Regions from separate parts of the Anaerotruncus rubiinfantis genome, predicted to be linked through region 3. Evidence: a T-box and tRNA genes for the amino acid it is inferred to sense, from the RefSeq annotation. Region 3 holds a T-box; the other regions hold tRNA genes.
The links. A T-box is a leader RNA that pairs with one kind of tRNA and senses whether it is charged. The one in region 3 lies ahead of pheS (phenylalanine--tRNA ligase subunit alpha), so its partner is inferred to be a tRNA-Phe.
Positions count from the first base shown of each region.

Region 1 (9,838 bases), on a different contig from region 3:
ACCCCGTCCGTCTTGATCATCCCGTTCCATTTGGCGACCGTTTCTTCATATGGACAGGTATCATTCTGGTAGCCGTAGTAAACCTGCGGCAGGATATAATCGACATAACCGGGATTCGCGAGCCATTTGCCCACGTCGGCAAACTGGCTTTCGTAATTGATCTTGGTGTTGCCCTGCGGGCTGATGCCGAAAATGCAGTCCGGGTCAAGCTCCTTGACCGCCGCGTAGACCTCCCGCACCAGGGTGTTGACGTTTTCCCTTCTCCAGTCGGCATGGCCCAGCTTACTGCCCGATTTCTGATAGGAGGCCCGGTCGAAGGAAAGATCGCTGGTCGGATAGAAATAGTCGTCGAAGTGGATGCCATCCACATCGTAATTTTTCACAATTTCCTTTACACCGTTTACAATCAGCTTGCGCGCGTCGGCGCTTCCGGGATTGTAGTAGACCCCGCCGTTCCAGGAAAGCGCCGCGTCATTACCCGCGTTCAGCCATTTCTTCGCCTGGTTGGAGGAAGCCATCTCAGGCGTCGCCGAAACCCGCACCCGGTAAGGATTGAGCCACGCCTCGATACGCAGGTCATATTTGTCCGCCGCCGCGCACATCACCGCGAGCGGATCGTAACCCGGATTCTTCCCCTCGGTGCCAGTGATGCGGGCCGACCAAGGGAAATAATCAGAATCATAATAAGCGTCACCAAATGGACGCACCTGCGCGAACACAGTGTTGAATCCGAAGTCCGCGATCTTTTGGAAAGCGGCGTCGATATTCGCGGTGAACTGCGCCTCATTTTGGCCCTTGATCATCGCGTCGAGGTTCAGATAGGAAAGCCATACCCCACGCATTTCATCCGGTTGGTTGTCGGGAGTCTGCTGCGCCGCATCCGCGGAGGCGGAAAGCTGCACCAGCTCACCCGGCAGCCGCTCGTCCAAAGCGGACGGGACCTCCACGCCATAGACGGTCTTGGAGTTTGTCCGGGTCAGATAGACGTCCTCCCGCGTGTCATTTCTATCGGACGGTTCCCCGCTTGTCCGCTGGCAGCCCGCCGCGCCGGCAAGCAGGAATACCGACAGTATAACAGATAAAATCCTCTTCATAAAATTTTCCCTTTCTGCGTGAAAACTCATCTTCATATTACACGTTTCGACGATTTTAGTCAATCGTTTTGGACAATCTTATCCGCCGGGAATTGACTTTTTCAACTTTTGGTATAAACTAAAGAAAAAGGCCTTCGGAGGTTTCCATGTTCTTTATAGGTATATTCGGTTCCGATTCCAAAGTAGTACCGGTCGGGCAGATTTCCGGCGTGGTTTGTCCCGTCTGCGGCAAGACCGTCTCAATGAGCGTCTGCCGCAGTTACAGTTACATCCATTTTTTCTTCATCCCGGTTATCAAATACCATTCGGTCTACATTGCCACCTGCCCGCAATGCGCGAGCGTTTTCGAGCTGTCTGCCGAAACCGGCAAGCAGATCCAGCACGGCGGCCTTGCAGAGGCCCGGCCCGGCGACTTGAAACTGCTGCGCAGCAACCTCGTTCCGCGCTGCCCGGCCTGTGGCGCGGCCCAGTCGGAGGACAGCCTCTTTTGCAATAAGTGCGGCGCAAAGCTCTGATTGCTGCCGGAAAACGACAAAAACCGCCCTGCCAAAGATTGGCAGGGCGGTTTTCCTTTTTATTTTTTCGTTTCCGCCTGTCCGTCCACAATTCCCTCGCAGACCCGGCGCAGATAGTTAGAGCCGCTCGAAAGCGCCAGCACAACCGCCAGCGAGTGCGATGCGCTGGAAAAGTCCCCATCCGCGCCGATCCAGCCCAGCAGAAGCGCCGGAAGCTGCTCACGCAGCTTTTCCTTGAGCCGCAGCGATTCGCTGTAGGCCGCCTCGAAATCCGCAGGTTCCGACACATTTTGCATCAGCACGCGGATGTCCGCAAGCGAAAGGTTCTGTTTGAGGTTCAGGATACAGAGCAGCTGCATGAGCTGCGCGCGGGAATACTTTTTACCTTTGACGGGTAAAATAAGGCGTTCCTTGCTGTAGTTATTCACCATTGTTTTTGTCAGCAGCTTGTCGTCCGGACGACGCTTGTTTGCAGCAAGCCCCTCATCGAACAGGGTAAGGATCTGATCCATATAGAGATCAAGTCCCGGCAGGCGGGCGGGCGTCAAATCCGCGTCGTCCAACGCTTTTTCCAGATAATTTTCCAGCTTTTTCATGCGAACACCTCTTTTTCCAGATAGGTCTATTCTATAACAGATTGTGAACTTTTGCAAGATACGGTTGTATTTTCTTTTTTATGTGATATTATAATTATATAAAGTAGTTTTTAACTCTATATTATAGACTGGAAGTGATCTTATGCCGCGTATTTTCCTGCGTGCCCGCGATCCGATCAGCAGCTATTCGCATTTTATTGGCGCGGGGCTTTCGCTCGTCGGGCTGATTGTGATGGCTGTCCATCTCGCGCTGAAACCAGCCCCCACCCCGCAGCTCGTCATATCCTGCCTGCTTTTCTGCCTTTCGCTGATCGCGCTTTACTGTGCCAGCGGAATCTATCATTTTTCGATGGCCTCTGAAAAGGTGCTCCTCGTCCTGCGCAAGCTGGACCATGCCATGATCTATGTTCTGATCGCCGGAACCTATACCCCGCTGCTGCTCAACCTGCTGCCTAAACCCGGCAATGTGATCTTCACCACGGTGATGTGGGGGATCGCCGCCGCGGGCATTGGGATGAAACTATTGTGGATGAATGCTCCGCGCTGGCTTGGCACCACGCTCTACATCCTCATGGGATGGGCAATTGTCGTCGACCTGCCCGCCCTTGGACAACTCCCCGTTTTCGGGATTGTCCTGCTGGTTGCCGGCGGCCTTTCCTATACAGCCGGCGGGATTATCTACATGGTGAAACATCCAAATTTTTCCGACCGCTTCGGGTTTCATGAGTTCTTCCATCTGTTTGTCATTCTAGGCAGCCTCTGCCACTATTTTATGGTGCTGCTTTACATCGCATAGTTGCGCAAAACATCCGGTTATGATATCCTTTTCCTGTAACTTTCGCGGAAAGGGGCGGATTGTTTGGATTGGAAGCTGAGTTTCGGTTCGGTAGGGCTGATTGCGCTGATCCTTACGGGAGGGCTCGTCTGGTACAATATTCAGAACGCCCCACGGGAGGTGCCGCCAAGCATTTCCTTTTCCGAACCCGCTGTGATCAATCCATATCCGGAATTGGAAGGCGTCCACATCAATATCAACCGCGCCACTGTCGAGGAGCTGCAGCAGCTTCCCGGAATCGGCGAAACAAAGGCGCAGGCGATTTACGATTATGTACAGGCCTGCGGCGGGATCAAAAGTTTCCGTCAGCTGCTCGATGTCGAGGGTATCGGCGAAAAGACGCTGCGGAATATCCAACCGTATCTGACCATTTCCCCTCCCGATAAAAAAGGGCAGCCATAAAATATGGCTGCCCTTTTTTATCGGATTTTCGCCTATTCGCCGGAAACTTTGCCGCTTCCTTCATTTTTTGAGGTCGTCCTTTAACTTCTTAACCCCCCGCCTCACCGTTTCCATTTTTGAAACATGCTCCTGTCCGCTGTAGCTGTCGATAATGCTTTTGCATTCGTCATCGAACTTTATCGTCATCTGGTGCGGTTTGGGGTTGTCGGTTGGACGGCCCATTTTTTTCGTTCCCAATTTATCACCCCACTTTGGAACTTCCAAAGTATATCACATAAGAAATTCTAAAGTCAAGTGTATTTTGAATAAATTAAGATAACAAAAACGGACGCTTCGTCAGAAGCGTCCGCTTTTGTTGGAGCGGGTTACGAGGTTCGAACTCGCTTCCCCACCCCACAAAAGCTGCGCTTTCGCGGGGACCCCGAACCTCCGAATAAAAAATCGGTGGAGGCAGCGAGTTCTTCGCAAAATGCAAAAGAACGTCTCTTCCGAGACGTTCTTTTTGTTGGAGCGGGTTACGAGGTTCGAACTCGCTACCTCCACCTTGGCAAGGTGGCGCTCTACCAAATGAGCTAAACCCGCGAATGGTGCCTTCGGTCGGAATCGAACCAACGACACGAGGATTTTCAGTCCTCTGCTCTACCAACTGAGCTACAAAGGCACATCTGCAATGCCCAGCAGAGGCGGAAAAAGAAAATGGCGACCCGGATGGGGCTCGAACCCACGACCTCTAGCGTGACAGGCTAGCGTTCTAACCAACTGAACTACCGGGCCACATATGGTGGGAACTACAGGGCTCGAACCTGTGACCCCCTGCTTGTAAGGCAGGTGCTCTCCCAGCTGAGCTAAGCTCCCAAAACTCTGCCGGTGGAGTCACCCACAAGCGACGAAAATTATTATACTATGTCGGATTTAAAATGTCAACCCATTTTTTTGCCAAAAACGAGAAAAATTTATCCCGCTCGCGCAAGTCCGCGCAACCGGCTCATCCATCCCTTTTGACAACAATTTTAGGATGAACCATCCTGATAATTTTATGCACGCGGTAAAAACTATAAAAACAGGGAGGTGAGCGATATGCTCGAAAAAAATAAATTTATCAACCCGAACCGAAAATCGAAAAAGGTCCTTCATGGAAACTACGCGCGGATCGATCCAAATGCCGAGATCACGAGCGCGTTCATCAACCAGGCAATCAGCCAGGTGGATGGTTCTGCCGACGGCGTCCCACACACAAGCGAACAGAATGTGGCCCATACGCGCGACTGGGTCAGCGAAAGCAAAAAATGAAACCCAAACCGGGCCTGTCCAGCTGGACAGGCCCGGTTTTTATCACAGGAAGCATTCCACTTCTTTGCGCGCTTTATACATTGTTTCCAGCAACAGCCTGATTTTGTTCGCATTGAAATCCCGCGCTTTTGCCGGGCAGATCCTGACGCAGCGCATGCAGGAAATGCACTTTGCCTCGTCGATCGCAAGCGTCTCGGGATCGATCGCCCCAGTCGGACAGCCCGCCGCGCAGGTACCGCAGCGGCTGCAGCGGGAATCATCCAAAGTCATCTCCTTTTGGGCCGGGAATTTCTTTTTCGGATTTTCGTCTCCCGGAAACTTTGCGGGAGAAAAATCTCCCTTCGCCAGCTTTTCCCGTACCTTCTGCGCGTACCGGTCAAACGCCTCCATATCGGCGGCGTCCGGCCTTCCACTTCCCAGCTTCTCTGAATAAATATGCGGGATAATACAGGCAATCCCACCGATACAGCGAAATCCCCGCGCTTCCAGGAGGCGTTTCATCTGCGCGAGCGCATCGTCGTAATGCCGGTTGCCATAGGCCGCCATAACGACGCAGGGTGTCCCCTCCCCTTTCAGGTTTTCCAGCAATCCGTCCACCGGCGGAATCTGTCCGGAATAAACCGGGCAGGCGGCAAGCAGCAAATCTTCTCCGCCAAAGGCATATTGCTGTTCCCGGCCCGCCGGGGTTGTCAGATCGATCATCTCCGCGTCCATGTCCAGTTTCTTTGCAAGCAGCCCAACCGCCCGCTTTGTTCCGCCTGTCGGGCTGAAAAAGGCCGCTTTCACCTGAAAATTCGTCATCTTGACCGCTCCTTCCAAAATACTTCTTTTTTCATTGTAACGCAAACCCGTCCAAAAAGCAAAAAGCCCGATGCGAAAACGCATCGGGCCCTCCGGAAAGCCTTATTTTTTCTTGCGTCCCTCGAACTCCTTGTTCGCAAGCACCACCACGCCGGTAAGCGCGAGCAGGCCCAAAAGGTTCGGGATGACCATGAGGCCGTTGAACATATCCGACATATCCCATACAAGCTTGACTTTGAGGGTGGAACCGACAATCACGAAGAGCACGACCAGCGCCGCGTAGATCTTGACCGCCTTATTGCCGAACAAGTATTTGACGTTCTGTTCCCCAAAGAAGTACCAGCCAATGATGGTGGAAAATGCGAAGAACAGCAGGCAGATTGCAATGAATACATTGCCAAGATGCCCATAGAAACTGGTGAACGCACTCTGCGCAAGTTCGACGCCGTCAAGGCCGTTATTGAACACGCCGGTGATAACCACAACCAGCGCGGTCATCGTCAAAACGACAAATGTGTCGATAAAGACGCCCATCATCGCAACCAAACCCTGTTCGCAGGGATGGTCGACCTTCGCCATCGCATGCGCATGCGGGGTGGAACCCATACCGGCCTCATTCGAGAAGAGTCCGCGCGCCACGCCGTAACGGACGGCCGTTTTCACAGTGATGCCAACCGCGCCGCCCATAACCGCCTGCGGGTCAAACGCGCCGATAAAAATCTGCGCAAACGCATGGCCGATATTTCTGAAATTGGCAAGGATGATGATGAGCGAACCGAGCACATAGAAAACCGCCATGATCGGGACAATCTTCTCGGTGACCGAAGCGATGCGCTTCACGCCGCCGAGGAAGATGAATCCCGCAACAACCGCGACAATCACGCCGACCAGCAGTTTGTTGACGCCGAAAGCCGATTCAAACGCCACACCGATCGAGTTTGACTGCACCATATTTCCCATGAACCCAAGCGCAAAGATGATGAGCACCGAAAAGGTAGCTGCAAGGATCTTTCCAAAGGTACCTTTAAACGCTGCTTTTATGTAGTAGACCGGGCCGCCGGTTACATGGCCGTCAATGCGGGTTTTATACTTCTGGGCAAGGGTCGCCTCACCGTAGATGGTGGCCATGCCGAAGAAAGCCGACAACCACATCCAAAAGATCGCGCCAGGTCCGCCCGAAGCGATCGCAGTCGCCGCGCCTGCGATATTTCCGGTTCCCACCTGCGCCGCGACCGCTGTCGCAAGCGACTGGAACGAGCTCATCCCCTCATGATCTGCTTTTGCGCCGCGCAGCTTGATATTTCCGAACACCGCCTTGAACGCCTGCGGGAATTTACGGATCTGCACAAATCTGAGCCGGATGGTAAACCAGATTCCGGTTCCGCACAGCAAAAACAGCAGTGCGAAATCCCACAAAAAGTGGTTTACATTCTTTACGATCTCTGCCACAAAATCCAAAACACAACACTCCTATGCATCATTTTGCGCAACCGTCCGCCATTGGCGCACAGTTGTACATGCAACTTGTATATGATAGCATAAAAAGTCTTGTTGCACAAGTATCTTTTCGCCTTTCTGTCCGCTTTCAACAAAAAAAGAAAAAAAACGACTGTCCACTACCGGAGTGGATCCTCCGGGAAACATATTCCGCACCGTGCAAGGCATAGATATAGACCGAAGTAACAGATGGAAGTGATTCGATTGAAAATCCTTGACAAGATTATTTTCCCGCTCGCGCTCGCACTGGTCGTTTCGATCGCCGGGCTCGCGGTGCGCATTGCTGTCCCAACCGCCGCTCAGCCGCAGCCGGAAGGGATCGAGCTGCCGGTCGCAATGTATCACCATATTCTGAAAGAGGAAGCGCGCCTCAATAAATATACCATCTCCCCCGATGAATTCCGCAGCGATATGCAGTATCTCAAGGACAGCGGCTACACGCCAATCGTCATACAGGACCTTCTCAACTATGTGCAGGACGGCGTCCCGCTGCCTGAAAAGCCGGTGATGATCACCTTCGACGACGGATACGAAAGCTTCCATGAATATGCCTTCCCCATCTTAAAGGAATTTGGCTTCAAATCGGTCTTTTCAGTCGTGGGAACCCTCGCCGACCAGTACAGCGAGGTCGACGACCACCACATCCGTTATTCCCACTGCACCTGGAACCAGCTCGGCCTTCTGCATGAAAGCGGCCTTGTCGAAATCCAGAATCATTCTTACAACCTGCATATAAACGACAAGGGCCGCCACGGCTCCAAAATGAAATCGGGAGAAAGCGCGCTGACCTACCAGAATATGCTGTTGGAGGACCTTGGCAGGCTTCAGGCTGAATGCGCCGAACATCTCGACGGCTACCAGCCGTCCTGCTTCACCTATCCGTTTGGGCAGATCAGCAAGGAGGCGCTCCCCGTTATTAAGCAGCTGGGTTTTAAAGCCGCCCTCACCTGCGAGGAAAAGCTCAATTACATCACCGGCGACCCGGAACAGCTTTACCACCTGCGCCGGTTCAACCGGCCGCACGGCACCTCAATCCAGACGATTTTCGAAAAAGCACAGGGAAAATGACCCTTGTTTTATGCCGCCCGTGCTGGTATAATAAGTCATAAGCAACATCAATTTGACCCGACCCCAAGGGAGCAAACCGCGGAGGAGGGCTGCAAAACAGAATCGAGATTGACCTGCGCGCAGAGGGTTCGACCCGAACACAAAGGCGGATAGAATCGGTTTTTTCGACGTACCGCGCCTTTTTGCGCGGTACGTCTTTTATTTTAATTTTGAAAGGAAGCAAAAAGATGGAAACCAGGATTGCACTTATAGGCATCATTGTGGAAGACATGGATGCCGTCGGGCGGCTCAACGCCATCCTGCACGATTATAACCAATACATTGTCGGACGGATGGGCATCCCCTACCACCAGAAGTGCGTCAGCATCATCAGCGTGGTGATCGACGCTCCAAACGACGTCATCAGCTCGCTCTCCGGCAAGCTGGGGATGGTCCCCGGCGTCAACATTAAAACGGTCTATTCGAAGCTTTCCACCGGAAAGGATGGCACAGCTTGCGGGAACTGATCGACCGGCTCGAAGCCGAGCGCACCCTGCCACCCGGGGACTTTGTCCGGCTGCTCACCGGCTTTGACCGGCAGCTTTGCGACTACCTCTTTGAAAAATCCCGCCGCGCCGCGCGGGAGCGCTTCGGGAACCGGGTGTATATCCGCGGGCTGATCGAGTTCACCAACCACTGCAAATGTGATTGCCTATACTGCGGTATCCGGCGCAGCAACCAAAAAGCCCGGCGTTACCGGCTCACCCTGCCGGAAATCCTTTCCTGCTGCGAAAACGGCTACGCGCTCGGGTTTCGCACTTTTGTGCTGCAGGGCGGCGAGGACCCGTATTTCACCGACGAACGACTCTGTGAAATCGTACGGCAGATGAAACGCTCCTGGCCGGACTGCGCCGTAACTCTTTCCGTGGGGGAAAAAACCGAAAGAAGCTACCATCTGCTGCGGGAAGCGGGCGCCGACCGATATCTGCTGCGGCATGAAACCGCTGATCCGGAACATTTCGCGCGCCTGCACCCGCCCACGCAGACGCTCACAAGCCGTATGGCCTGCCTTAACACTCTCAAACAACTTGGCTTTCAAACCGGCGCCGGATTTATGGTCGGCTCGCCCTGGCAGACGCCGGAAACCCTTGCCGCGGATCTGCGGTTCCTGCACGATTTTGACCCGCAGATGGTGGGAATCGGGCCGTTCATTCCGCACGCGGACACGCCTTTCAAAGATTTCCCTACTGGCGGGCTGGAGCTGACGCTGTTTCTGCTCGGGCTCGTGCGGCTGATGCTTCCGGACGTGCTGCTTCCCGCCACCACGGCGCTCGCCACCATCGCTTTGGACGGGCGTGAACGTGGGATTCTCGCCGGTGCGAATGTGGTGATGCCAAACCTCTCTCCCACCGGCGTACGCGAAAAATACACCTTATATAACGGCAAGCTCTGCACCGGCGATGAAGCGGCTGAAAGCCGCGCCCGACTGCAGGCGAAGATGGAGTCCATCGGCTACACCCTCACCGCCGAGCGCGGCGATTACCGGCGTCTGAACAGCCCGGAATCCTGATGGCAAAGCGCACGCTGCTCCAAAGGGATTCCCCGCCTGCGATAGAGAAAAATGATATGATAGGAGTCCTGCACCATGTACAATCCGAAGTCGAAGATCGCGACCGAATTTATCGACGATACTGAGATCAAGGAAACCCTCGCCTACGCGGAAAAAAACAAGGATAACTTCCCGCTGATCGACGAAATCCT
Region 1 covers NZ_FKLA01000009.1:2,113,301-2,123,138, forward strand. The annotation lists gene BN4275_RS15605 (glycoside hydrolase family 10-like protein) at 1-1,094, opposite strand, end outside; gene BN4275_RS15610 (zinc ribbon domain-containing protein) at 1,241-1,609, shown strand; gene BN4275_RS15615 (DUF1836 domain-containing protein) at 1,669-2,205, opposite strand; gene trhA (PAQR family membrane homeostasis protein TrhA) at 2,348-3,001, shown strand; gene BN4275_RS15625 (ComEA family DNA-binding protein) at 3,065-3,442, shown strand; gene BN4275_RS17595 (hypothetical protein) at 3,503-3,679, opposite strand; tRNA gene BN4275_RS15630 (tRNA-Gly) at 3,949-4,024, opposite strand; tRNA gene BN4275_RS15635 (tRNA-Phe) at 4,028-4,103, opposite strand; tRNA gene BN4275_RS15640 (tRNA-Asp) at 4,140-4,216, opposite strand; tRNA gene BN4275_RS15645 (tRNA-Val) at 4,222-4,297, opposite strand; gene BN4275_RS15650 (hypothetical protein) at 4,520-4,732, shown strand; gene BN4275_RS15655 (4Fe-4S binding protein) at 4,775-5,533, opposite strand; gene BN4275_RS15660 (alanine/glycine:cation symporter family protein) at 5,636-6,991, opposite strand; gene BN4275_RS15665 (polysaccharide deacetylase family protein) at 7,226-8,098, shown strand; gene BN4275_RS15670 (TM1266 family iron-only hydrogenase system putative regulator) at 8,326-8,604, shown strand; gene hydE ([FeFe] hydrogenase H-cluster radical SAM maturase HydE) at 8,592-9,647, shown strand; gene hydG ([FeFe] hydrogenase H-cluster radical SAM maturase HydG) at 9,723-9,838, shown strand, end outside.
Region 1: it encodes a tRNA-Phe, which carries the amino acid that the T-box ahead of pheS (phenylalanine--tRNA ligase subunit alpha) is inferred to sense. The anticodon was not compared.

Region 2 (9,838 bases), on a different contig from region 3:
GGCTGTGACGGCGCTGGCGGTTCTGCTGGTGCTGCTGATGTTTTTTGCGCCGCGGGAGATGACAGAGCGGCTTTCCACCGGCCAGCCCGCCTATGTGGAAAAACTTTTCGGGCAGGATATCCTGACGGTGGATATCCGGATGGACCCAAACGAATGGGAGGCGATGCTCGAAAACGCCCGCGCGGAAGAATATACGGCCTGCGATGTAACCGTGAACGGCACGCTTTATACTTCCGCGGCGATCCGTCCCAAAGGCAACACAAGCCTCACCGGTGTTTCAAACATGGATTCCGACCGGTACAGCTTCAAGATCAAATTTGACGAGTATGTTGATGGCCAGACCTGCCAGGGGCTTTCCAAACTGGTGCTCAACAATCTTTACGCAGACGCAACCTATATGAAGGAATTTCTCTCCTACGATCTGCTCGGCTGGATTGGGGTGCCTTCCCCTTGCTTCACCTACGCTGAGATCACCCTCAACGGCGAGCCCTTCGGCCTGTATCTGGCGCTCGAACCTCTGGAGGAGGAATTTGCCGAGCGTAGTTTTGGAAGCGATTACGGCGCGCTCTACAAGCCGGAGAGCGAAGGCGGGGGTAGCGGACTCGGCGGAAGCGGAAATGACCTTGTCTACACCGACAATGACCCCAACAGTTATTCCGCAATCTTCAAAAACGCCGTTTTTAAAACGCGTGAAGAAGATGAGATTCGCGTGATCGAAGCACTCGAACATCTTGACAAAGGCGAAGATTTGGCGCAGTATATTGATGTTGATGAAGTGCTTCGGTATTTTGCCGCGAACGTCTTCCTGGTCAATCTGGACAGCTACCTGAGCAACCTCAAGCATAACTATTACCTCTATGAGCAGGATGGGCGGCTTTCGATGCTTCCGTGGGACTACAATCTCTCGTTCGGCGCGCACCAGATCCATTCGGCATCGGACGCGGTCAATTTTCCCATCGACACCCCTTATTCCGGCACTTCGGCGGAGAAATCCCCGATCCTGGCCAAATTGCTCGAGGTGGAGGAATACCGGGGACTTTATCACCAGCATCTGAAAAAGATCGCCAACGAATACTTCCTGGGCGGCCGGTTCACCGATCAAATCAGCCGGATTGACAAGCTGATCGCCCCGTATGTGCAGACCGACGCAACCGCTTTCTACTCCTATACGGAATACCAAAAGGCGGCCGACACCCTCAAAGCTTACGGCCTTTTGCGCGCGCAGAGCGTATCGGGCCAGCTGGACGGATCGATCCCCTCCACCACCGAAGGCCAGCAGGCGGATTCTTCCGGTCTTGTGGACGCTTCGGCCATCACGCTGTCCGATATGGGCCAGATGAATATGGGCGGCAGGGGCGGCGCACAGAATCCAGACTGGCGCGGGGAAGCAAAAAAGCCTTCCGATGCGCAGCCGCCATCCCCCGATGAAACCGCGGACAGGCAAGCTCCGCCGGATGGCGGCGCGGCAGGCTTGGAGTTTCCGGGCATGCCGCCCAAAAGTATGCCGGAAGGCGTTATGGGCGGGCAAAGCGGTAAAAACGGCGTTCTGCCGGACTTTTCCGCGGCGGATGCGCGGGCGTTCGCAGATAAGGGCGGTGTCCGCCGGATGGAAGAAGGCCCGCAGAATGGCTGGCCGCCGGACGGCGGAGGCTTTCCCGGCGATCCGGAAGCATCGCGCGGACAGCCTGAAGCTGCCCTTTCCCGGGAAACGCTCATGCAGGCAGGCCTCTGCCTGGGCATTCTGCTCATCGGTCTCTGTTTTGTCTCGTGCTTCCGGCGCAGGAAACTGGGCCGGCTGAATTAAACCTTTGGAAAACTGGAGGAAAACACCCATGTGGAAAAAGCTTGTTTCATGCACCTGCGCGCTGATGTGCGCCTGCCTGATTCCGACGGTATCCTTTGCCGCGGACGGCACGCCGGTCCTGTCCGGTGAAAGCGAAGCTTGCGCGCTCACCAAGATCTATTACTACCAGCCGCTTTCTGACGGAGGCAGCGGGAACTATTCGATCCGCAGCGATTCGGTCTATTGCACCGTGACCGAACGGATCACCGATGACGGAGGGGACTGCTACCGCGTGGCGGACAGCACCCCGCTTTCAGACACTTCGCTTTTCCGCCGCAAGAGTGAAATCAACATCGGCGCAAACTATGTCCGGCAGATCTCCGCAACCGACCGCGAAAACGAAAATGCCACCGGCAGCAATTTCTGCTTGAAGCTCACAAAGGATTATTCCGGGCAGGACACGGTTATCGAGTTTCAGAACACCTATACCGCGCTGCAGGATGCAACGCTGCAGGTCTATTCCGCCGCCAATCCCAAAGACCTGCGGGAGATGACCATCCGCAAAGGCGCACAGTTTACGGCAGTCAGCCGGATTTCCCTCAACGACCGCACCACATCGGTCAGCAACTACCCGGTGGAAACGCTCAAGGACGCCCGCGGCACAAAATAATAAAACAGACAAAAGGAGCTTCCCGATCCGTGGGAAGCTCCTTTTTTTACTTGACCGCGCGCCGCCGCGGCCCTACAATAGGGTCAGAACCTTTTATGGAGGCGCCGATATGAAAAATTCCACCTTGTGTTATATCGAACGGGACGGCCAATACCTGATGCTGCACCGCGTGAAGAAAGAAAACGATGAGAACCACGATAAATGGATCGGCATCGGCGGGAAATTTGAGGATGGGGAAAGCCCCGAGGATTGCGTCCTGCGCGAGGTGAAGGAGGAAACCGGCCTCACCCTGTCCGCGTGGGAATACCGCGGCATCGTGACCTTTGTTTCCGACCGCTACGAAACCGAATATATGCACCTGTTCACGTCCGGCGCCTTCACAGGGGAGCTCATCACCTGCGACGAAGGGGAGCTCGCCTGGATTGCAAAGGAAAGGCTGGCCGAGCTCCCTCTTTGGGAAGGCGACAAAATCTTCCTGCGGCTCATCTCCGGGCCAGGGCCGTTCTTTTCTTTAAAGCTCGTCTATGAAGGGGATCGGCTGCTTTCCGCCACGCTCAATGGAAAGCCCATCTGAACAGCGCGCTCACCCCTGCATTTTCGCCTGGTATGCCGCCTTGAGCGCCTCGATACGCACGTCAATTTCCTCCTTTGAGACCTTGTCCCACAGGCTTCCATCCGGCTCTGTGGAGGCCAGCTCGCCTTCCAGCACAAACGGCGCGGATTCCGTGAGCCTCTCCCCGGCAAAATACCAGCCATATTCGGAAGTCTCGGCTGCTTCCCGCGTTTCAAAGGTATCCATCGTTTCATCGTTGCAAAGCACAGCAACCTCTGTTGAGGACGTTTGCCGGTCCTGGGAAAAGCATTCGGTCCAGCGCTGCTCCCATACTGTAAACTCACCGTCTTGGCCGTATTGGAAGCTGAGGCGGATTTCGTAATTTTCGAATCCGTGCCCGCCGGCGCCCTCCATCCCAAGGAGCGTTTCACCGGTCGCCCCGGTGAACAGGAAGAATTCGTTCGGTCCGTTTGCCGTTTCATAGCCGCCGAGAATTTCCGAGCAGTCACCGGAAAGGCCCAACACCGTATGGCTACCGCCCCAGTTGCCCATACTTTCCACCACCAGTTCGGGCATACCGTCAAGATTGTAATCCGCCAGTCCGAGCTCATACTGCATCAGCGGGAACTGCCCGCTGTTGAGAAACGCAAAGGCCGCCGCGGACGCGCGTGCAAAAGGATCTGTGATGCCGCGCAGATCGGCGGTCATGCCGTCGGGAGCCGCCGCGCCGGCCTCCTCTGGCGGCTCTGGATCGATGCTGTCCGGCTGTGAAACTTCCAGGTCCGCCGATTTCAAGCCGCTCGCTGCGCTTTGCACCTGCACATAGGTTTCGGGAGGCCTGGTTTTCACGCTGCAGCCGAATGAAACCAGCGCCGCCAGCAGCGCCAAAAATCCCGCGATCCACCTTTTTCCCATGACGGGTCCTCCTCATCCAGTTCTTTTTCGTTCAATCAGTGCCGGTTTGAAACGGTTTTCATGCACGATAAAAAACAGGACTCATTTTTATCCAAAAATGAGTCCTGTTTCGTGGAGGCGCCACCCGGAATCGGACCGGGGAATGGGAGTTTTGCAGACTCCTGCCTTACCGCTTGGCTATGGCGCCAGATTCCATATACTATAGTATATGGAAAAAGAGACATTGTGATACACAATCGCCTCTTTTTGTTGGAGCGGGTTACGAGGTTCGAACTCGCTACCTCCACCTTGGCAAGGTGGCGCTCTACCAAATGAGCTAAACCCGCGAATGGTGCCTTCGGTCGGAATCGAACCAACGACACGAGGATTTTCAGTCCTCTGCTCTACCAACTGAGCTACAAAGGCACATCCCAAAAAGGGAAAATGGCGACCCGGATGGAATAGGCTCTACCCGCGATCTAAAAACATGCCCCCGGCATGTTTTTGCTGCTTTCGCAGCCGACCTGTTCTCGCCCCATTCGGGTCGAAAACAGTGGAAGCACCTGCGGTGCAAAGAAAATGGCGACCCGGATGGGGCTCGAACCCACGACCTCTAGCGTGACAGGCTAGCGTTCTAACCAACTGAACTACCGGGCCATAAAACATCTGAAACGGCTGGTGGGAACTACAGGGCTCGAACCTGTGACCCCCTGCTTGTAAGGCAGGTGCTCTCCCAGCTGAGCTAAGCTCCCGTACGTCTTTCCGAACAGTGCGTTATTTATTATAAATGCTGGGGGCATATTTGTCAATAGTGTTTTGCATCTTTTGTAAAATTCTGCCCCAATTTTTCCATATATGGGGGATGAGTTCAAGCCCCATCCCCCATATTCAGCTCAGTCTCCGAAAGAAATCCCCAAATTGCGTGCGGTGGCAACCATTTGATTATCAACCGGCACCAGTTTGGTTTTGCCCGCTACCTCCTCCAGAGGGTTATGCATCACCATATTGTGCTGTTCGGCAACCGTTACGCCGAAAATTCCGTCAGCCACCAACCCCGCCGCATAGACGCCGAATTGGGAGGCCAGCACCCGGTCGTAGGCGCTCGGCGCTCCGCCGCGTATGAAATGTCCCGGAACCACCATCCGGGTCTCAAAACCCGCTTGTGCTTCGATGGTGCGGGCAATCCGGTTGGAGGCGGTCACCTCCCCCGCCGCCGCGCGGCGTTCGGCCCGTTCCTTCTTTTTCAGTTTCGCCTCTTCCACATCAAACGCGCCTTCCGCTACCGCCAGGATCGAGAACCCGCGTCCCCGCTCCGCGCGGCGCTCAACCGCCTTGATGACCTTGTTGATGTCATAGGGGATCTCTGGGATCAGGATCACATCCGCGCCGCCCGCGATCCCGGTATAAAGGGTCAGCCAGCCCGCCTTGTTGCCCATCAGCTCAATGACCATCACCCGTTTGTGGCTGCTCGCGGTCGTGTGCACCCGGTCGACCACCTCGGTGCCCAGATCGACCGCTGTATGGAAGCCGAAGGTCACATCGGTGCCCCAGATGTCGTTGTCGATTGTTTTGGGCAAGCCGATCACATTGAGCCCTTCCAGATGCAGAAGATTCGCCGTCTTGTGTGTGCCGTTGCCGCCCAGCGTCAGAAGGCAGTCAAGCTTCATCTTTTTATAGTTGCCCTTCATCCGGGCAACCTTGTCCACATCATCTTCGACAACCTTCATCATCTTGTAAGGCGTGCGTGCGGTGCCCAGGATCGTGCCGCCCTGCGTCAAAATCCCGGAAAAATCCGACTGCTTCATCTCATGATATTCGCCCTCGATCAGCCCCTTGAAACCGTCCACGATCCCCACAATCTCCACATCGTCCAGCTTCTGATAAAGCGCCTTGGCAACGCCCCGGATCGTTGCATTCAATCCGGGGCAGTCCCCGCCCGCCGTCAAAATACCCACTCTCATTGCCACTTTGTTATTCCTCCTTGTATTACGCCCTGTTCCAGGAAAGCCAGAAAAGCAGCCCGTATTCCGCCACGGTAATGAACGGGATACCCCAGACGAAATACCAGTGTTTCGTCTTGTGACGGAACAGATACATCCCCGCCCATACGCCAGGGCCACCCCCCAAAAGCGCCGCGGTAAAAAAGGTTTTCTCCGCGACCCGCCAGGCATGATGTTTTGCTTTCCATTTATCGATCCCCACTAAGATCAGGACGGCCACGTTTACGATTGCCAGATAATAAAACAAATATGTCTGCATAGTGTTCCCTTTCTTTGTCTTTTTATCTGCATTCATTATAGCACCAGGTTTTTTCAATTACTATCCTTTTTTATGGATGCAAAAAGGAAGCGGCCAGCTGGGGCCGCTTCCCTGGATTTCAAAAACGTCTTTCAATAACGGTTGTCGAAGATGCGGGTGGACTTCTTTTCGCTGCGCGGCAGATCACCGACGCCCACCGGCTTCGGAACAATTGTGATGCCGATCTTCACTTTAAAAGTATCGCGCAAAAGGTCTGCAAACGACGCGCGGTCTACGCCGGTTTCGGTTTCCACAAACAGGGTCATGATGTCCTTGCCGTTCAAGTGGTCGATCATCACCTGGTACTCGCTCGACGCGCCCGGAATATCGCGCAGAAGTTCGTCGATCTGGCTGGGGAAGATATTGACCCCTTTGACCTTGACCATATCGTCGGTGCGGCCGACCAGCGTGTCGATGCGCGGATAGTCAAGTCCGCATTTGCAGTCGCCCGGCAGGAAGCGGGTGAGGTCGTGGGTGCGGTAACGGATGAGCGGCGCGCCCTCCTTTTTGAGGGTGGTGATGACCAGTTCGCCAACCTGTCCATCTGGAACGACTTCGCCGGTCTTGGGGTCGATGATCTCAAAATAAAGGTAATCGTCCCAGTAGTGCATCCCGCATTCGTAATCGCAGCTCATGCCGATGCCCGGGCCATAGACCTCGGTCAGGCCGTAGATGTCGTAAAGCTGCACGCCCAGCTCGGACGCAATCCGTTTGCGCATCTTTTCGCCCCAGCGCTCGGACCCGATGATCCCCTTCTTCAGATGAATCTGATCCGCAATCCCGCGCCGGGCAATCTCCTCAGCCAGCAGCAGCGCATAGGAGGAGGTCGCGGTCAGAACCGTGGACTTTAAGTCCACCATCATCCGCAGCTGCTTGTCGGTATTGCCCGGTCCCATCGGCACGACCATCGCGCCCAGAAGCTCCGCGCCCGCCTGAAAACCGATTCCCGCCGTCCAGAGTCCATATCCCGGCGTGATCTGGATGCGGTCGAGACGGGTCACGCCAGCCGTCTCATAGCAGCGCTTAAACATGATTGCCCAGTCTTCGACATCCTTCCGGGTATATGGGATAATGACCGGGGTTCCCGTCGTGCCGGAAGAGGAATGGATGCGCACGATCTCCTCATCCGGGACCGCCTGCAATCCGAGCGGATACGCTTCGCGCAGGTCGCCCTTCCAGGTAAACGGGAGCTTCTCAAAATCTTCCTGCGACTGGATGGCGTCGATATCGACCCCCTCCAGCTTGTTTTTATAAAAGCCCTCCTGGCCGGTCAGCTTTTTGAGCTGCGCCTTGATCAGGTCGAACTGCTGCTGCTTCATCTTCATAACAAACAACTCCTGTCATATTAAAAACTGCTGGATAAAAACAAAAACACCTGTCCTTTTGCAAGGACAGGTGTAAAACCTGCGGTACCACCTTGATTGATGTCAGAGACATCCACCTCATCAGAACGCCAACACGCTCCTCGCCCTGTAACGTGGGCCAACGTCGCGGGATACTCAGGTTTGAACCTTTTCATCGCGCCCTCGGGAGTCCATTTGTCCGCCCCGCGTTCCGTCCGGGCTCTCAGCATTCCCGGCTCTCTGTGCGTGCGCCTGCGGTTTTATCTCTCCGTCAACGGTTTTGTTTTCTCTATTAAAGCACCAACTTTGCCGGTTGTCAAGAGGTAAAATGCAGATTGCGCCCTGCGAGCGTCCCGCTTTTGCGCCTGTCGGCGCGGGGTTGCTCCGCAGGGGCAGTTTCTTGTGCGCACAAGAAACCGCCAAAAGAATGCGCGCAAGGGGACTAGCCATCCCCTTGCGAAACCCCGGCAGATGCCTTGTCAAGTCCCGCTCCGCAAGCGCACCCCACAGGCAGTCAGCTCAAGGCTGAATCCGACGTTTCATGCCCCCTGCGCCGCAAAGGTGCAAGCAGCGTGGTGCGCGGCATGGATTTCCCGTTCATTTTGCGGGCACCGCCCGCGCGCCGAGCGAAAGCGCCTTACGGTTTAATTCCAGGTATTTTGCGGGCACGCGCGCCTCGACCGTCTTTTGCATCTCATCCATCGTCACGCCCAGCTTTCCGGAGGCGACAGCCGCGCCAAGCAGCGCGACGTTCAGCACCTTTGGCGAGCCGCACGCGGCGCAGATCGCCTCCCCGTCGACCAGGATGACGCCCGGAACATTTTCCCTGAGGTAGTCGAGCATTGCGGCCCCGTCGTATGCCGCGCCGCCGAGCGACGCTGTCACCGGCATGATCGCCTTTTGCGCGGCGATGACCGTGCCGCCATTTTTTAGATACGGCAGACAGCGCACCGCTTCGCCCGGTTCAAACCCGATGAGCAGGTCCGCCGTGCCGAGCGGGATGAGCGGGGAATATACTTCCTCCCCGACGCGCACATGGCTCACGACACAACCGCCGCGCTGCGCCATGCCGATCGTCTCGGCGGTGCGTGCAAAAAAGCCTTTGTCCATCGCGGCCTGGGCAATCAGGCGGGAGGCGAGCACCGTCCCCTGTCCGCCCACGCCGGCAAGCAATACATTCAGCTCCATCATCTTGCACCTCCCACAGCGATCGCGCCGGCCGGGCAGACCTGCGCGCAAATGGTACAGCCGTAGCACATCGACGGCTCAATCACCGCTTTGCCGTTCTCCATTGAGATTGCCGGGCAGCCGAGCTCCCGGATACATTTTTTGCACCCGATGCAGCGATCCGCGTCCACCGTATGTAAAGTCAGAGGCTTTGCCACCGCGATACAGGGCGATTCAAAGATGACTGCCGACACCCCATCCACTGCGGCTGCTTCCCTTACGGCCTTCACCGCCGCGTCGAGATCGAGCGGGTTCACCCGTGTGACAGACTTCACGCCGATTGCCCCGAGCACCTTCGGGATGCTCACCTTTTCCACCACGTTGCCCATCATTGTGCGCCCGGTGCCCGGGTGCGGCTGGTGTCCGGTCATCGCGGTGGTCGAATTGTCAAGTACAATCAGGACGATATTTGTTTCATTATACACAGCGTTGATAACGCCGGTGATTCCAGAGGCAAAGAAGGTCGAATCCCCGATAAAAGCAAAATTGACCGTATCCGGTTCGGCGCGGTGCAGTCCCTGGGCGATGGTCACGTCCGCGCCCATGCACAGGCAGGTGTCCACCATATCGAGCGGCATGGCGTTTCCAAGCGTATAGCAGCCGATATCGCCGGAGAATGCTGCTTTCCTGCCCTTCATCGCCTGCTTGACCGCATAGAACGAAGCCCGGTGCGGACAGCCCGCGCAGAGCACCGGCGGGCGCACTGGCAGCGGAGGCGTTTTGCACGGCTGCTGCGCCGGAAGTGGGATTCCAAGATAAGCAGCAAGCGAAATTTTTGCCAGTTCTGTGGAAAGCTCGCCCGCATTCGGCGCATCGCCGGTCAGCTTGCCGCGGATTTTCACATTGAGATGGTGCTTGCCGCACAGATAGATCAGTTCCCGTTCGATGACCGGATCAAGCTCCTCCAGCACCAGCACCTCGTCAAGCCCCGACAGGAATTCGAGCGCCAGCCGTTCCGGGAACGGATATGGGGTGGCCACCCGCAAAAGCTTCGGGTCAATTCCGAGAAGCTTTGCGGCCTCACGGGTATAGCTGTAGCTCACGCCGCCCGCGGCCACCCCTTTCCGACC
Region 2 covers NZ_FKLA01000009.1:997,904-1,007,741, reverse strand. The annotation lists gene BN4275_RS10410 (CotH kinase family protein) at 1-1,804, shown strand, start outside; gene BN4275_RS10405 (hypothetical protein) at 1,833-2,453, shown strand; gene BN4275_RS10400 (NUDIX hydrolase) at 2,563-3,027, shown strand; gene BN4275_RS10395 (hypothetical protein) at 3,037-3,921, opposite strand; tRNA gene BN4275_RS10390 (tRNA-Cys) at 4,034-4,108, opposite strand; tRNA gene BN4275_RS10385 (tRNA-Gly) at 4,172-4,247, opposite strand; tRNA gene BN4275_RS10380 (tRNA-Phe) at 4,251-4,326, opposite strand; tRNA gene BN4275_RS10375 (tRNA-Asp) at 4,481-4,557, opposite strand; tRNA gene BN4275_RS10370 (tRNA-Val) at 4,577-4,652, opposite strand; gene BN4275_RS10365 (6-phosphofructokinase) at 4,794-5,867, opposite strand; gene BN4275_RS10360 (DUF1294 domain-containing protein) at 5,887-6,159, opposite strand; gene BN4275_RS10355 (phenylacetate--CoA ligase family protein) at 6,291-7,523, opposite strand; gene BN4275_RS10350 (indolepyruvate oxidoreductase subunit beta) at 8,139-8,729, opposite strand; gene iorA (indolepyruvate ferredoxin oxidoreductase subunit alpha) at 8,729-9,838, opposite strand, start outside.
Region 2: it encodes a tRNA-Phe, which carries the amino acid that the T-box ahead of pheS (phenylalanine--tRNA ligase subunit alpha) is inferred to sense. The anticodon was not compared.

Region 3 (9,838 bases):
ACATAGCTGATCGTGTAGTTTTTCAGGCCAAAGCGTTTGCAGACCTCGTCCGCCACAAACTGCGCGTCATCAATGCAGTCTCCATGGCTCAGGGCGAAGCAGTCGCAGCGTTCCCGGTCGATCTGCTGTTCCATCCCGTCCACCAGCGCAAGCAGCGAAGCGCGCCGGCCGCGCACCTTGCCGGTTGGGACGAGACGCCCTTCGTCGTCGACGTGCAGCACTGGCTTGATGCCGAGCATCGTGCCGAAAAGCGCTGTCGCGGCCGAGACGCGGCCGCCGCGGTGCAGGTGGTTCAGGTCGTCCACCGTGAACAGGTGCGCCAGATGTGGAATATCCGCGCGCAGGCGCCGCGCCGCTTCGTCGATTGTCAATCCCTGTGCCTTGTAGCCGACCGCGCGCGCCACCAGCATCCCCTGCCCTGCCGAAGCAGCCAAGCTATCCAGGACGATGATCTTCGCCTCAGGATGCTCCTGCGCGAGCTCCTCCGCCGCCAGCCGCACACTGTTGTAAGTGCCGGAAAGCGCCGACGAAAACATCACGCAAAGCAGGTCGTTTCCAGCTTCGAGCGCGGGCCCCATGATCGCTTTCGCGCTCTCCAGATTGATCTGTGCGGTGATCGGCATCTTGCCGGCCCGCATCCGGGCATAAAACTCCGGACGGGAAAGCGCCGGATCGTTGCAGTAATAAGTTTTGTCATCCAGGGTATAGGTCAGCTCCATCTCAATGACGTCGTTCGCGGCCGCATATCCGGGAACCAGATCCGCATTGGAATCGGTGACAACGAGGTAATTTCGCATCGGCTCGCCCTCCTCAGGCAGTCATTCTATCCAATATATCATACCATATTTTAGCTGCAAAGACAAGCCGCCGTCAGGATTTTGAAAGGTAAATCCCATCCGCGATCCGCTTAAAGATAGGACCCGCCACGTCCTGTCCGGATTCGCCGCCCTCCACCAGCACGGCAATCGCATATTTTGGCGATTCCGCAGGGAAATATCCCGCGAACCAGGCGTGTACGATCTCGCTGTCCTCATCGCCCGGGGTGCGGTAGATGCCGGTCTGCGCCGAAGCGGTCTTTCCGCCCGCCGTGCTGTAATTCGGCTTGGCCGGCCTGCCGCTGCCGTTCTCCACATTTCCCACGAGAAATTCCCGCAGGATGTCCGAGGTGCGCTTTGAAAAAACCCTGTTCGGCGCATAGGCAGTCGCATGCTCATAGATGGTGCGGCCGTTGTCGGTAAACCCCTCCACCAGCCGCGGCGTGACCGCGTAGCCGCCGTTTGCCACGGTGCAGATCATCTGCGCGATCTGCACCGGCGTCGCGGTCAGGCTTCCTTGTCCAAACGAAAGGTTTGCAACCGCTGCAGGGTTCTCGAGTTCCGCTTCGTCCGGAAGGGTGCCGCTCTGGGTTTTGATGTCGTCGGTGAACTGCGCGGCGCGGGTAAATCCGATGTCACGAGCCATTGAAACGATCCGCTTTCCGCCTGTTTCAAGCCCCAGATTGATAAAAAACGGGTTGCAGGAAACCTCGACCGCTTTTTTCATGTCGATCTCGCCGTGGCCGTTGCGCCAGTGGCAGTAAAAGATATGTCCGTCCACATCGATATATCCTTCGCAGTTATAAGGCGCAAAACGTCCGATCCCAGATTCAAGCGCTGCCGCAGCGGTCACAAGCTTGAAGGTAGAGCCGACGCTGTACTGCGAAAACGCACGGTTGACGAACGGGCTGTCCGGGTCCTTGAGGCTGGCCGCCAGATCGTTTGGATCATAAGCGGGCATCGAAACAGAAGCCAAGATGTTCCCGTTTTCCACATCCATCACAACCGCCGCTCCTTTTTCCACCTCCCGCATCGCATACTGCGCCGCCCACTGGATGTCCGCGTCTAGGGTCAGCACCACGCCGCCATCGCTCTCGTAGTTGTTTTTCACCACCTCAGGCGCCATGGTCGACATCGTACGGCCGACCGCATCGAGCGTATACCGCAGCTGCAAGCTGCCGTCATACTGCCGCAGCAGATCGTTGTAAGCCATCTCGATCCCCGCAGCGCCATCGGTCTTTTCAGGATTCAGGTAACCGATGATGTGCGGAGCGAGCTGCCCGTCCGAATACCGCTGTACCACGTCGAACATATCCACATTTTTCGCATAGACCGAAGCCTCCTCCAGAGGTACAGTGTACGGCTTCTGCGCCTGCGGGTCGAAATCGAACTGTTCGCCTTCCTCGCGGATTGCGACTGTGAGCGCGGCGTTTGCCTCCGGCGACGGCAGCACCGCGGCCACCGTCCGTTTCTTCTGGGCCACCAAAGGCTTTAAATTACAGTCGTAAATAAGTCCGCGGGTCCGGTCTACGTCCAGAAGATAGGTGCTCTGGCTATGCGCCGCCGAAGCGAGCAGATCCCCTTGCGCGGAAAGCATATACATCCGGCAAAGCAGCCCCGTGAACATCAAGACGAGCGCCACATAGATTGAAATTGCTCTTTTTCCCATATTTTATCACCCAGTTTCAGGTTGACCGAAACCGCCGGAAAATATACAAAGGCTCTCCGGCCAGAAAAGGCCGGAGAGCCTTTGTGCAATTTTTATTACAGTACCATAAACAGGGTGCCCGCCAGGATCAGGAACGATCCGATCAGCGCCTTCACGGTGAACGGCTCATGCAGGATGAGAAAGGCCATCACCAGCGTGATGATCACGCTGCATTTGTCAATCGGGACCACCTTGCTCGCTTGCCCAATCTGCAGCGCTCTGTAGTAGCAGAGCCAGGAAAGCCCGGTCGCAAGCCCGGAAAGCACCAGGAACAGCATACTTTTCTGGGAAATATCCTTGATGCCGCTCTGGCTTCCGGTCAGGAACACCATCCCCCACGCGAGCACCAGCACCACCACTGTCCGGATGGCGGTGGCCAGGTTTGAGTTTACATTTTCAATGCCGATCTTTGCCAGGATCGAGGTCAGCGCAGCAAACACCGCCGAGCCAACCGCATAGACCGCCCACATACCGCTTTCCCCCAATTTCGTCATCCGATCAGTCGTCCGCGCCGCCGCTGCCGAGCGTGCCGAGGCTCGCCGCCTTGAGGTAGGCGTTGATAAATCCATCGAGGTCGCCGTCCATCACCGCATTGATGTTGCCCATCTCAAAACCGGTGCGGTGGTCTTTGGCCAGGGTGTAAGGCATGAACACATAAGAACGGATCTGCGAGCCCCACGCAATCTGCATCTGCTCGCCCTTGATCTCGTTGATGTTTTCGAGGTGCTCGCGCTCCTTGATTTCCACCAGCTTCGCGGTCAGCATCTTCATACACATCTCGCGGTTCTGGAACTGGCTGCGCTCATTCTGGCAGGAGACCACGATGCCGGTCGGGATATGGATGAGGCGCACCGCCGAGGAGGTTTTATTGATGTGCTGGCCGCCCGCGCCGGACGAACGGAACACTTCCATCTTGATATCCTCAGGGTCAATTTCCACTGTCTTGTCATCCGGCAGCTCGGGGATGACCTCGAGCGACGCGAACGAGGTGTGCCGCCGGCCGGACGCATCGAATGGCGAGACGCGCACCAGCCGGTGCACGCCCGATTCGGAACGCAGGAAGCCGTAAGCGTTGGTGCCTTCGATCAGGATCGACGCGCTCTTGATGCCAGCCTCATCCCCGTCGAGATAATCAAGAATTCGATATTTATAGCCATGGCGCTCGGACCATCGGGTATACATCCGGTAAAGCATCTGGGCCCAGTCCTGCGCCTCGGTGCCGCCCGCGCCCGCATGGAAGGTGAGGATTGCGTTGTTCGCATCGTATTCGCCGGTCAGCAGGGTCGAAAGCTTCTGGGTCTCCAGCTCCTGTTCAAATTTTTCCACATCCGCCAGCGCTTCCGGATAGACCGACTCGTCCTCCTCCTCATTAGCCAGCTCGATGAGGGTCAGCGTGTCATCGTAAAGGCGGCCGAGCCCGTCGCAGCCCTCCAGCTTGGCGCGGACCTTGGCGGTCTCGAGCTGGTTCTGCTGGGATTTTTCCACGTCGTTCCAGAAGCCAGGGACAGTGGTCTTTTCCTCCAGCTCGGCCAGCTTGCGCCTGAGCCCTTCGTAACCGATCGCCTGCGCCAGGTCGGCAAGCTCGTCCTTATGCCCCTCCAGCCGCAGCCGCAGTTCTTCAAATTGTAACATTCCGTTGCACCATTCCTTGTTAAAATCTAGCAAAATTCATATACGCAAATATTATAGTATTTTCCCCGTAAAATGTAAAGAAAATCTTGTTCCCGCAGGCTTTCCCGGGCCCCAATACGAAATGTTCATAATTACGCCCTTGAAATTTCCAGTATCTTTCTGTATTATGAGATTTTAGAAGTATCGGCATTCGATTGGAATTCTATCTCAGGAGTTGATCTTTTGGCAAACTATACAGGTGTTCATTGCCCGGTGTGCAAGAAACGCTTCACGGATGATGACGATATCGTGGTGTGCCCAATCTGCGGCGCCCCCCATCACCGCGAATGCTATCGGCAGCTTGGCCACTGCGCCCTGGACGAACTGCATATCAAAGGACATACCTGGCAACCGGAAGGCGGCCGGCAGGAGGACCGGTCCGCCCAAGGACCAAAAGCCGGGGCCGCTTCCGGAGACAGCACGGCCTGCCCCGCCTGCGGGGCGCACAACCCAACGACCGGTCTTTTCTGCCAGATTTGCGGCGCGCCGCTCAAAGGCCCCGCCGTGCAGCCCCGGCAGGCCCCGCCGCCCTATGGGGCGAATGGGTTCGGCAGCGCGCAGACGCCCTTCCAGAACGCTTATACCCTGGCGTTTGGCGGACTTTCCCCGGAAGAGGAAATCGACGGCGTTACCGCGCGGGATGCGGCGCTGTTTATCGGGGAAAATTCCCAGTACTTTCTTCCGCGTTTTAAAAAAATGGCGGAAGGTTCGCCGGTCAGCTTCAATTTCTGCGCACTCATCTTCAATTTCCTCTATTTCTTCTACCGCAAGATGTATTTCTTCGGCGGCCTGCTTCTGGGCCTCGTCGTACTGACCCAGATTCCCACTTTCTTCGTCATGCCGGAATATACCGCTTTTATTTTAGCCAATATAGAAGATATCAGCATGGGTATCATGCCTGCGGAATTCATCCCGCAGACCAACCTGTGGGCCTGGGCGGTTCTCCCGTATATGCGCTATTTCACCTTCGGCATCTCGATTGCTTTTGCAGCGTTTGCCAATCGCTTCTATATGGGGTTCGTCCTGCGCAGCGTGAAAAATATCCGCGCCCGGTTTCTCGATCAGAACGGGCAGGTTGCGGATGACCGCGCCTATGTCGACGAACTGGCATACCGCGGGCGCACCAGCCGGGCGGCTGTCATCGCGGTGCTTGGCAGCGTCATTGCATGCTATTTTATGGTCTGCTTCCTCATCGCGGGCATTGTCGCCGTTTAAAAAGGAAGATTTGAAAATTACGGAGGGTTATTCGTGAAGGTACGCAAAGCAGTTATCCCCGCCGCTGGGCTCGGCACCCGGGTGCTTCCCGCATCCAAAGCTGTCCCGAAGGAGATGCTCCCCATTGTGGACAAGCCCGCGATTCAGTATATCGTCGAGGAAGCGGTCGCTTCCGGCATCGAGGACATCCTGATCATCACCAACCGCGGCAAGAGTCTCATTGAGGATCACTTTGACCATGCGCCGGAACTTGAGGAAAAACTGCTTTCTTCCGGCAAACAGGATCTTTACGATACGGTGGTCTCGCTCGCGCATCTGGCGAACATCCAATATGTCCGCCAAAAGGAAACCCGCGGGCTCGGCCACGCGGTCTGGTGTGCGAAATCCTTTGTCGGCAGCGAACCGTTTGCCGTCCTTTACGGCGACGACGTCATCATTTCGGAAAAGCCCGCGATCGGCCAGCTGATGGCCGTCAACGAGCAGTACGGCAAAAGCGTCGTCGGCATCAAGCCGGTGGCGGCCGAACTGCTTCCGAGCTATTGCACGCTTGACGTCAAGCAGGTTCAGGACCGCGTCTACCAGGTGTTCGACATGATCGAAAAGCCGCTCCCGTCTGAGATTCTTTCCAATTTTGCCATCCTCGGCCGCTGCGTGCTGACCCCGGACATCTTCGAACTGATCGAACAGACCCCCCCTTCCCGCAACGGCGAAATCCAGCTCACCGACGCGATGCGCGCTTTTGCAAAACGCGGCGACATGATGGGCGTCGAATATGAAGGCGTCCGCTACGACATGGGCAACAAGCTCGGCATCCTGCAGGCCATCGTCGAAGTGGGGCTTGCCCATCCTGAAATTGGGGACGGGTTCCGGGAATACCTGAAGAGCATTTCCAAGAGTCTCTAGTCTTTTTCGCCCGCAGTGCGGGAAGAAAACCGCCGCGTGCCGGAACATGCAAAAATACCCCTTGCATTTGAATGGGGAACATGTTATAGTAAAATCTAGTTATAACGCGACGACCGGGAGAGTAACAAAACCCGGAGCTGCTCCAGAGAGGTTTGTCACCGGCTGAAAGCAAACCGGAATGCTCCATTTTGTGAAGTTCACCCGTGAGCGGTGCTGCTGAAACAACAGTAGGCGGCGACGGCCCGCAGCCGTTATCCTGCGCAGAAGTGTCCGTTTTGCGATACAAGGCGGAAATTTGGGTGGTACCACGGATTGGCTTGAATGCTGTTCGTCCCTTTGCGGACGGACGGCTTTTTTTATTTTTTAAAACGATGTAAAGGATGATACAGCTATGTTAAACGCTCTGCAAAACATCAAAGAGCAGGCAGCAAAGGCTTTGGCCGATGTTTCCGACCCCAAGGCGCTCGATGAACTGCGCGTCAGGTATCTGGGGAAAAAAGGCGAGCTCACCGCGATCTTAAAGCAGATGGGATCCCTCTCCGCCGAGGAGCGCCCGAAGGTCGGCGCGTTTGCAAACGAAGTGCGCACTTCGATCGAAGCGCTGATCGATGAGAAAGCCGCGGCTCTGAAGGCCGCGATGCTTGAGAAAAAGCTCGAGGCGGAAAAGCTCGACGTGACCATGCCTGGAAAGGCCGCGCCGCTGGGCAAAGCGCACCCGCTTTCCAAGGTGCTCGACGAGATCAAGGAAATCTTCCTCGGCATGGGCTTCTCGATCGCGGAGGGCCCCGAGGTCGAGCTCGACTATTATAACTTTGAAGCGCTCAACATCCCGAAGGACCACCCCGCGCGGGACACGCAGGACACCTTCTACATCTCGGACAACGTCCTTCTGCGTTCCCAGACTTCCCCGGTGCAGGTGCGCACCATGGAAAAGCAAAAGCCCCCCATCCGCATCATCTCCCCCGGACGTGTCTATCGCTCGGACGCCGTCGATGCAACCCATTCCCCGCTGTTCCATCAGATTGAAGGGCTGGTTGTCGACAAGGGGATCACCATGGCCGACCTCAAAGGGACCCTTGAGATGTTTGTCAAGCGGCTATACGGCGAGGAATCGGTCGTGCGTTTCCGTCCGCACCACTTCCCGTTCACCGAACCTTCCGCCGAGATGGACTTCCAGTGCTTCGCCTGTCACGGCGAAGGCTGCCGGCTCTGTAAGGGCGAAGGCTGGATCGAGATCCTCGGCTGCGGCATGGTGCATCCGAAGGTGCTTTCAAACTGTGGGATCGATCCGGAGGAGTACAGCGGCTTCGCGTTCGGCATGGGACTCGAGCGGATCGTCATGCGCCGTTACAACATCGACGACCTGCGGCTCTTCTATGAAAACGACGTCCGGTTTCTGAGCCAGTTTTAAATCCGCGGGCAAGAACCATTTTGAAATTTACGGAGGCTTAACAATATGAATCTGTCAATGAGATGGCTTTATGATTATGTGGATGTCCGGGACGCCGCGCCGCGTGCTTTCGCGGAAGCGATGACCATGTCCGGCTCCAAGGTGGAAGGCTGGGAAACCGAGGGCAGCGGAATCCGCAACGTGGTGGTCGGCAAGGTGACTGAAATCGTCCGGCATCCAGATTCCGATCACATGTTCATCTGCCAGGTGGACGTCGGCGCTGGAGAACCTGTTCAGATCGTCACCGGTGCCCAGAACGTCAAACAGGGGGACTATGTCCCCACCGCGCTGCATGACTCGGACCTGCCCGGCGGCAAACACATCAAAAAGGGCAAACTGCGCGGCGTGGAAAGCAATGGCATGCTCTGCTCACTTTCCGAGCTCGGGCTCACTGCTCACGATTTTCCATATGCGATTGAGGACGGCATCTTCATTCTCGAGGAGCCGGATATGAAACCTGGACAGGACATCCAGAGCGCGATCGGGCTCAATGACACCTGCGTCGAGTTCGAGATCACCTCCAACCGTCCCGACTGCATGTCAGTCGCCGGTCTTGCGCGCGAGGCGGCCATCACCTTCGATAAGCCGCTCAACCTTCCTGCTCCGGTCGTGAAACACACGACCGACGATATCAGCCGCTATCTTTCGGTCAAGGTGGAAGCGCCCGACCTCTGCCCGCGCTATGTCGCCCGGATGGTCAAGAACATCAAAATCGAACCGTCCCCGCGCTGGCTGCGCGAGCGTCTGCGTGCCTGCGGCGTACGCCCGATCAACAATATCGTCGATATCACCAACTACGTCATGCTCGAATACGGCCAGCCGATGCACGCCTTCGACCACAAGTATGTCGAGGGCGGCGAGATCATCGTGCGGCGCGCAAAAGACGGCGAACAGATCATGACCCTGGATGGGGTGGAACGCACCCTCACCTCCGACATGCTCGCCATTGCCGACGCGAAGAAACCTTCCGCAGTCGCGGGCGTCATGGGCGGCGAAATGAGCGGCATCATGGACGACACCAATATGATCGTTTTCGAGTCGGCATGCTTCAATGGCGCGTCGGTTCGCACTACCGCCAAAAAGCTCGGTATGCGCACCGAAGCCTCCAGCCGCTTTGAAAAACAGCTCGACCCGGCTACCTGCATTCCGGCAGTCGAACGCGCCTGCGAGCTCTGCGAGCTACTCGGCGCAGGCGAGGTGATCGGCGGCATGATCGACGTGGACAACTCGGATCACGAACCGCGCCGCATCCCGTTCGATCCCGCGTGGATCAACCGCTTCATCGGCATCGAAGTCGCGGAGGAAGAGATGCGCCGTATTTTGACGCGGCTCGGATGCAGATTCGAGGATGGCTGTGTGATCCCGCCCTCTTTCCGACTCGATCTCGAACACAAAGCGGATATCTCCGAGGAGGTCGCGCGTTTTTACGGCTATGACAAGATCCCGTCCACCGCGATCCGTGGCGTGGCAAACGGAAAATATACCCCAGAACAGAAATTTGAGCGCGCAATCAATCAGATTCTACAGGCGCAGGGACTCTATGAAGTCTCCACCTATTCGTTCATCAGCCCCAAATATTACGACAAGATCCGCCTGCCCGCGCAGAGCGAATACCGCAACTGCGTGGTGATCCAGAATCCACTTGGCGAAGACACCAGCGTCATGCGCACCACCGTGGTGCCGTCGATGCTTGAGGTGCTCTCCCGCAACTACAACAACCGCAACAAGTCCGCCGCGCTCTACGAAATCGGCAACGTCTACCTCCCGAAAGATGGCCAGGATCTTCCAGAGGAACGCCCGTTCGTCACCATCGGCATGTACGGCGAGGAACATGACTTCTTCTCGCTCAAGGGTATCCTCGAAACGATGTTCAAGGCGCTGGGTATAAAAAGCGTGGAATATGAAGCCTGCAAGGACCATCCGTCTTACCATCCCGGACGCTGCGCGAAGGTCACGCTTGACGGCACACTGCTCGGTATGGTCGGGGAAGTGCATCCGGCGGTCTGTGAGAACTATCAGATCGGCACGCGCGCCTACATCGCCTGCCTCGACGAAATGCTCCTATTCGGGCATGTC
Region 3 covers NZ_FKLA01000008.1:549,678-559,515, reverse strand. The annotation lists gene BN4275_RS05150 (DegV family protein) at 1-797, opposite strand, end outside; gene BN4275_RS05145 (peptidoglycan D,D-transpeptidase FtsI family protein) at 871-2,484, opposite strand; gene BN4275_RS05140 (EamA family transporter) at 2,580-2,993, opposite strand; gene prfB (peptide chain release factor 2) at 3,022-4,155, opposite strand; gene BN4275_RS05130 (RING finger protein) at 4,378-5,409, shown strand; gene galU (UTP--glucose-1-phosphate uridylyltransferase GalU) at 5,443-6,312, shown strand; T-box leader at 6,413-6,651, shown strand; gene pheS (phenylalanine--tRNA ligase subunit alpha) at 6,704-7,723, shown strand; gene pheT (phenylalanine--tRNA ligase subunit beta) at 7,769-9,838, shown strand, end outside.